Regions from separate parts of the Cellulomonas sp. P4_B5_2 genome, predicted to be linked through region 1. Evidence: predicted binding sites of a transcription regulator. Region 1 holds the regulator's gene; the other holds the start of a gene.
What was found. The regulator Rex, encoded in region 1, represses fermentation and respiration genes when NADH is low (regulators of the CRP and FNR family bind a similar motif). The targets are predictions, from matches to a motif close to CTTGTGAANNNNTTCACAAG.

Region 1 (3,393 bases):
GCGAGCGGGAACGTGAGCGCGGCCAGGGCGGCCAGGTGGTCCAGGTCCGCGGGGACGGCCGGGCGGACCGTCGACTCGAGGGTGGTCACAGGAGGTCCTCTCCGTCGTGGGTGCCGCGCCAGGACCGCAGCAGCGCGCGCGTGACGAGCCCTCCGGCCCACGCGAGGCCGGCCAGGCTGGCGACGGTGGTGCCGCGGCGGGCGTTGCGGCGGCGGTTGCGGAACTCGCGGACCGGCCAGCCCACCTCGGCGGCGTACCGGCGCAGGCGGCGGTCGGGGTTGATCGCGCAGGGGAAGCCGACCTCGGACAGGATCGCGACGTCGTTGGTCGAGTCGCCGTACGCGTACGACGCCGCCAGGTCGATGCCCTCGCGCTCGGCCAGCGCGCGCACCGCGTCGGCCTTGGCCTGGCCGTGCAGCATGTCTCCGACCAGCCGGCCGGTGTAGAACCCGTCCTCGTGCTCGGCGACCGTGCCCAGCGCGCCCGTCGCGCCGAGCCGCCGCGCGATCAGGGAGCCGATCTCCACCGGCGTCGCCGTGACCAGCCAGACCGAGTGGCCGGCCGCGATGTGCTGGTCGAGGAGCCGCTGCGTGCCGGGGTAGATGCGCAGGCAGAGCACCTCGTCGTAGATGTCCTCCGCGATGGCGGTGACCTCGGCGACGGAGTGGCCGCGCATGATCGACAGCGCGCGGCTGCGGACCTCGTCGATCTGATGCTTGTTCTCCCCGAACGTCAGGTACCGGAACTGGTGCAGCCCGAACTCGACGAGGTCCCGCTTGCGGAAGAACCCGCGCCGGTACAGGCCGACCGCCAGGTGGAACGAGCTGGCCCCGCGGATGATCGTGTTGTCGACGTCGAAGAAGGCACCGGTGCCGGGACCGTCCGGACCGGCCCCGGGGTCCCGCAGCACGGGAGCGGGGGCGGTGGTGTTCCCGGACGCCTGACGCACCCGGTCACTGTAACGACGGTCGAGCGCGCTGGTGGCACGGGGCAGCCGCCGACCCCGTGAGACGGTGGGGCCATGACGCGTGTGGTGCTCTACGGCCGAGCCGGCTGCCATCTGTGCGACGAGGCGCGCGAGGTGGTGCGCGCGGTGTGCGCCGAGACGGGCGACCAGTGGTCCGAGGTCGACATCGACACCGACCCCTCCTCCGGCCGGGACCTGGTCGACGAGCTGGGCGAGCTGGTGCCGGTGGTCGAGGTCGACGGCGTCCGGCAGGGGTACTGGCGCATCGATGCGGCACGTCTGCGCCGAACCCTTACCGCCGCCGGTCCGCGCCCCCTAGCCTGACCCCCAGGGCCCGGGCGACCGGGTCCACAGGGCGTCGCAGGAGTCGATGTGGACACGCAGCGGAGGGCCGGGGAGCCCGGTGCGAGCGGGCGCGCCCGCGCGCGTGACGTGCCACCCGCCACGGTCGCGCGCCTGCCCGGGTACCTGCAGGCTCTGCGCGGGCTCGCCGCGGACGGCGTGGTCACCACGTCCTCGGAGGAGCTGGCCGCCGGAGCGGGGGTCACCCCGGCGCAGCTGCGCAAGGACCTGTCGTTCCTCGGGTCGTACGGGCGCCGCGGGGTCGGGTACGGCGTCGTGCACCTCTCCGAGCAGATCGCGGTGGTCCTCGGCCTGACCACGCAGCGCAGGGTCGTCATCGTCGGCATCGGCAACCTGGGGCACGCGCTGGCCAGCTACTCGGTGTTCGCCGAGCGCGGGTTCGCGGTGGTGGGGCTGGTCGACGCCGACCCCAAGGTGGTCGGGACCACCGTGGCGGGGCTCGTGGTGCAGCCGCCCGAGGAGCTGGCCGCGGTGGTGAGCGGGTCCGACGTGACCATCGGCATCATCGCCACCCCGGCGGCGGTCGCGCAGGACGTGTGCGACGCGCTCGTCGCGGCCGGCGTCGTCGGCATCCTCACGTTCGCGCCGCGAGCCCTGCGCGTGCCGCCGACCGTGGACCTGCGGGCCGTGGACGTGGCCTCCGAGCTGCAGATCCTCGCGTTCCACGACCGGCGTCGCGCCGGGACGGGTGCGTGAGCATGCGAACGGCCGGGTCCGTGAGGGACCCGGCGAGATCGTGACGGAGGCCTCGAACCCGGCGCGGGTGTTGCCGAACGGGTCCACCGCGGTGCCGTTGAACTCGGTCTCGAGCTCGACGCGCTGCGTGACGCCGTGGATGGTGAGGTCACCGGCGATGACGTAGTTCTTGCCGGCCTCGCGGACCTCGGTGGAGACGAACGTCCACTGGCCGAACTTCTCGACGTCGAAGAAGTCGCCGCTCTTGAGGTGGCCGTCGCGGTTGGCGTCGCCCGTGGTGACGGTCGACGGGTCCAGCGTGACGGAGACCGACGTGCTCGCCAGGTCGTCGCCGACGACGACCGTGCCCTCGGTGACCGCGACGGTGCCGCGGACCTTGGAGATGCCGGCGTGCCGGACGGTGAACGCGGCCTCGGTGTGCGAGGCGTCGACGGCCCAGGTGCCGGTGGTGAGGCCGGTCGGGATGGCGGTGGCGGTGGTGCTCATGGGGTGTCCTCCGTGGTTGTTGAACTGTCAACCAAACTGTTAGTTCAAAGTTGTACTACACTCTGGGGGAGGGCGCAACCCCATGCCCAGGAACGGAGGCCCCGTCGTGACCACTGACACACCGGCCACCACGCGGACGGTCGAGTGGCTGACGGCCGAGCAGCAGACCCACTGGCGCGCGTTCCGTGGCGGCACCGCGCGGCTGTTCGCGGCGCTCGAGCACGAGCTGGAGCGCGACACCGGGCTGTCCACGCACGAGTACGAGGTGCTGGTCCGGCTGTCGGAGACCTCCGACCGGACCCTGCGCATGGCGCAGCTCGCCGACAACCTCGCGCACTCGCGCAGCCGGCTGACCCACACCATCCGGCGCATGGAGGAGCAGGGGCTGGTCGAGCGTCTGCCCTGCATCGAGGACGCGCGCGGCGTGAACTGCACCATGACGGAGAAGGGCTGGCAGGTCCTGGTCGCCTCCGCGCCGAGCCACGTCCAGTCGGTGCGGGACCACCTCGTCGACGTGCTCACGCCCGAGCAGTTCGCCGCGCTCGGCGACGCCATGGAGACGGTCCGCCTGCACCTCACGGGTGGCGCGTGTCACGTCGAGTGACCCCGCCCCGTGGCCGTGCCGCACAGGAGTCTTTGCGACACTGAGCCCATGGTCGCGACCACGATCCACCTGATGCGGCACGGCGAGGTGCACAACCCCCGCGGCGTGCTCTACGGACGGCTGCCCGGCTACCGGCTCTCGGAGCGCGGCCTGGCGATGGCGGACATGGTGGCTGCGCACCTCGCTGGGCCGGTCCGTCGCGACGTCGTCGCCGTGATCGCGTCCCCGCTGCAGCGCGCGCAGGAGACCGCCGGACCCATCGCGGCCGCGTTCGACG
Region 2 (3,393 bases), on a different contig from region 1:
GGTAGATGTCGACCGGGATGATGTGGTCGACGCCCTGCACGATCGCGTAGTTGTTGAACATGCCACCGGAGCTGGCGCAGACGCCCATGGAGAGCACCCACTTCGGCTCGGACATCTGGTCGTAGACCTGACGCACCACGGGCGCCATCTTCTGGCTCACGCGACCGGCGACGATCATGAGGTCCGCCTGTCGCGGGGATGCGCGGAACACCTCCATGCCGAACCGCGAGATGTCGAACCGGCTGGCGCCGGCGGCCATCATCTCGATGGCGCAGCACGCCAGCCCGAACGTGACCGGCCAGAGCGACGCCTTGCGGAAGTACCCCACGAGGTCCTCGACCGTCGTGAGCAGGAACCCCGACGGTGCCTCTTCGATGCCCATCTCAAACCTCCTGGGGAACAGCAGCGATCAGTCCCACTCGAACCCGCCGCGCTTCCACTCGTAGACGAACGGGACCGTGATGAGCACGAGGAAGCCGATCATCGCGACCAGCCCGAACAGGGCCAGGTCCGCGAAGCTCACGGCCCACGGGTAGAGGAAGACCACCTCGATGTCGAAGACGATGAACGTCATCGCGACCAGGTAGTACTTGATCGGGAAGCGGCCGCCGCCGATGGCGTGCGGGGTGGGCTCGATGCCGCACTCGTACGCCTCGAGCTTGGCGCGGTTGTACCGCTTGGGTCCCAGGATCACGCTCGCGCCCACGCCACCGAGGGCGAGCACGGCGGCGATGCCCATGAGGAAGAGCAGCGGGACGTACGGGTTGTTCATCGTGCGTCACTCCACTTCTTTGTGGTCGGCGGCCTCATGCGGCCGGGGCGATCCGCGCCAGGCCGGCGATCACCCGGTCCACCAGGTCACCGCCCTTGGGCTCGTAGCAGTCGGAGAGGAGCTTGAGCACGAACTTCATGACGAGCGGCCGCGGCAGACCGTACCGCGTGCACACCCGCATCACCTCGGGGTGCTCGATCAGCCGGACGAACACCCGGCCGAGCGTGTAGTAGCCACCGAGGTCGTCCTTCATCCTGCCCTGGTACGTGGCGAACGCGCGCTCCCGACCGGCGGCGGTGCCGCGGGCGAGGCCCTGGGAGATGGCGTCGGCCGCGACCCGGCCGGCCTGCAGGCCGTACGCGATGCCCTCGCCGTTGAACGGGCTGATCATCCCCGCGGAGTCGCCCGCGAGCAGGAGGCCGTTGCCGTAGAGCGGTCCCCGGTTGAACCCCATGGGCAGGGCCGCACCCTTGACCGGCCCCACCTGGTTGTCCGGGGTGAACTCCCACTCGGCGGGCACGTGCCGCATCCAGGTGGCGAACAGCTTCTTGTAGTCGACCTTCGTCGGCGCCGCCGTGGAGGCCACCGAGCCGAGCCCGACGTTCGCGGTGCCGTCGCCGAGCGAGAAGATCCAGCCGTACCCGGGCATCAGGTTGCCGTCGTCGTCGCGGAGCTCGAGGTGGCTCTCCATCCACGGGTCGTCGTGCCGCGGTGTCTGGAAGTAGGTGCGGACCGCGACGCCCATGGGGCGGTTCATGCGCTTCTCCAGGCCCATCCCGGTCGCCAGCCGGGCGGAGACCCCGTCGGCGGCGATGACGACCGGCGCGCGGTACGTGACCGTCTCGCCGTCGACCTTGGCGTGCACCCCGACGACCCGTCCCGAGCGCTCGTCGCGCACCGGTCCGGTGACGTTGGTGCGCTCCTGCAGCTTGGCGCCCGCGGACCGCGCGTGGTCGGCCAGCGTGTGGTCCAGGGACATCCGGGACTTGGCGAGCCCGTACGAGGGGTAGCTGGACAGCTCGGGCCACGCCAGCTCGAGGCGGTGGCCGCCGCCGATCACGCGCAGCCCCACGTTGCGGATCCAGCCGTCCTGCTCGCGGATGGGCAGCCCCATCCGCACCAGCTCGGCGACCGCGCGGGGCGTCAGGCCGTCCCCGCACACCTTGTCCCGGGGGAACTCCGACTTCTCCAGGAGCAGCACGTCCAGGCCCGCGGAGGCGCAGTGGAACGCGGCGGCTGACCCCGCTGGGCCCGCGCCGACGACGATGACGTCCGCGTCATCCATCGCTGCATCAACCACTGGGGACCCCACTTGTGACGTTGTTCACGCACTGCTCCGGCGAGTGTAACCAGCGCCCCAAGGGCTGTCTGCGAAGGCTTTCCTAACCTCGCGGACGAGGGTGTCGAACTCGCTGTGAACTGCTGGTCGACCCCATGAAGAATCCGCCGAAGAGGGCAGGCGACGACCATTGTTCACCCGCGCCGCCCAGCCGGACAGAGGCCGGCGCGCGCGGGTCCCGAGGCGTCAGTCGTGCGTGGGGTGCCGACGACGACCGGCGGCGGTCAGCAGGACACCGAGCCCGACCGCGCCCGTGGCCGCGGCGAGTGCACGCGCTGCGTCGAGGCCCGTCCGCGCCAGGTTCCCGCTCGGGGGTCGCGCGCCCCCGGGAGCCGCCACGGTCCCGGGCCCGGTCTGCACCAAGGACACGGTCGAGAGCACCGAGGTCGTGTCGAGCCGGACGGCGCCCCGCGCCGACGTGCTGACGGTCACGACGAGCGAGATGCGCACCGCGGCGCCCGCCGGCAGCGCAGGACCTACCCACAGCTCCCCGCCCACCGCGGGGGTGCCGTCGATCGCGAGGCTGAGCTCCCCTGCGAGGCGGCCCGGTGCCGAGCCGAGGTCGTCCGCGACGGTGAGCTGGACCCGGGTCGGGAGCTCGGAGCTGTTGCGCACCCAGAGCTCCGACGTGATCACGTCGCCGGGCACCGCGAACTGCGGGACGTCGAACACCTCGTCGGGCAGGGACCCCGACCAGTGCGTGCCGTCGGAGGAGAGCTCCAGCTGCTCCGCCGCCTGGGCCGGCATCGCCATCGCGCCGACGGTGACGAGCACCGCGCCGATCACGGTCAGGCTGCGACCGACGCGCCCGGTCACGAGGTGCCGCGCTCGATCCGTGCAGCGTCGCCCTCGTCGGCGCGCGCCGGGTCGTCCGGCCGTGCGCGGAGCTTGTCCCGCAGCCCGCCCAGCAGGAGCACGACGCCGTAGCCGATGAGCAGGCCGGCCGCGGTCCTGAGCAGCCAACCGGGCCGGTTCACACCGACCCACAGGTTCACGTAGCCGAGGTACGGCAGGTCGTAGGCCACGACGCCGCGCACCTGGACGTCCGTGACGGGTTCGGTGTCGGGAGCCGGGTTCGCGTCGCCCCGCAGCGTGAGGACGGTCTCACCGTCGCCGCGGGTACCGACACCCACCACCCGGTGCGTGACGACCGTCGGCTCGCCCGACCGGAGCTGGTACGTCACGACGTCACCCATCGCGATGCCCTCGAAGGGCACGGGACGCACCACGACGAGGGAACCCGGCGGGATCGCAGGCGCCATGCTGCCGGTGAGCACCGTGT

Region 2: a site for Rex is predicted at 2,084-2,103, ahead of AC1DUQ_RS05505 (geranylgeranyl reductase family protein). Genes of this name have one in related genera too.

The regions. Positions count from the first base shown of each region.
Region 1 is NZ_JBFUHU010000092.1:20,554-23,946, forward strand. It holds gene AC1DUQ_RS08545 (GNAT family N-acetyltransferase) at 1-89, opposite strand, end outside; gene AC1DUQ_RS08550 (HAD family hydrolase) at 86-949, opposite strand; gene AC1DUQ_RS08555 (glutaredoxin family protein) at 1,022-1,291, shown strand; gene AC1DUQ_RS08560 (redox-sensing transcriptional repressor Rex) at 1,340-2,026, shown strand; partial or broken gene AC1DUQ_RS08565 (YceI family protein) at 2,072-2,512, opposite strand; gene AC1DUQ_RS08570 (MarR family winged helix-turn-helix transcriptional regulator) at 2,619-3,116, shown strand; gene AC1DUQ_RS08575 (histidine phosphatase family protein) at 3,165-3,393, shown strand, end outside.
Region 2 is NZ_JBFUHU010000052.1:4,032-7,424, reverse strand. It holds gene AC1DUQ_RS05515 (NuoB/complex I 20 kDa subunit family protein) at 1-382, opposite strand, end outside; gene AC1DUQ_RS05510 (NADH-quinone oxidoreductase subunit A) at 410-772, opposite strand; gene AC1DUQ_RS05505 (geranylgeranyl reductase family protein) at 807-2,057, opposite strand; gene AC1DUQ_RS05500 (hypothetical protein) at 2,298-2,927, opposite strand; gene AC1DUQ_RS05495 (signal peptidase I) at 2,924-3,393, opposite strand, start outside.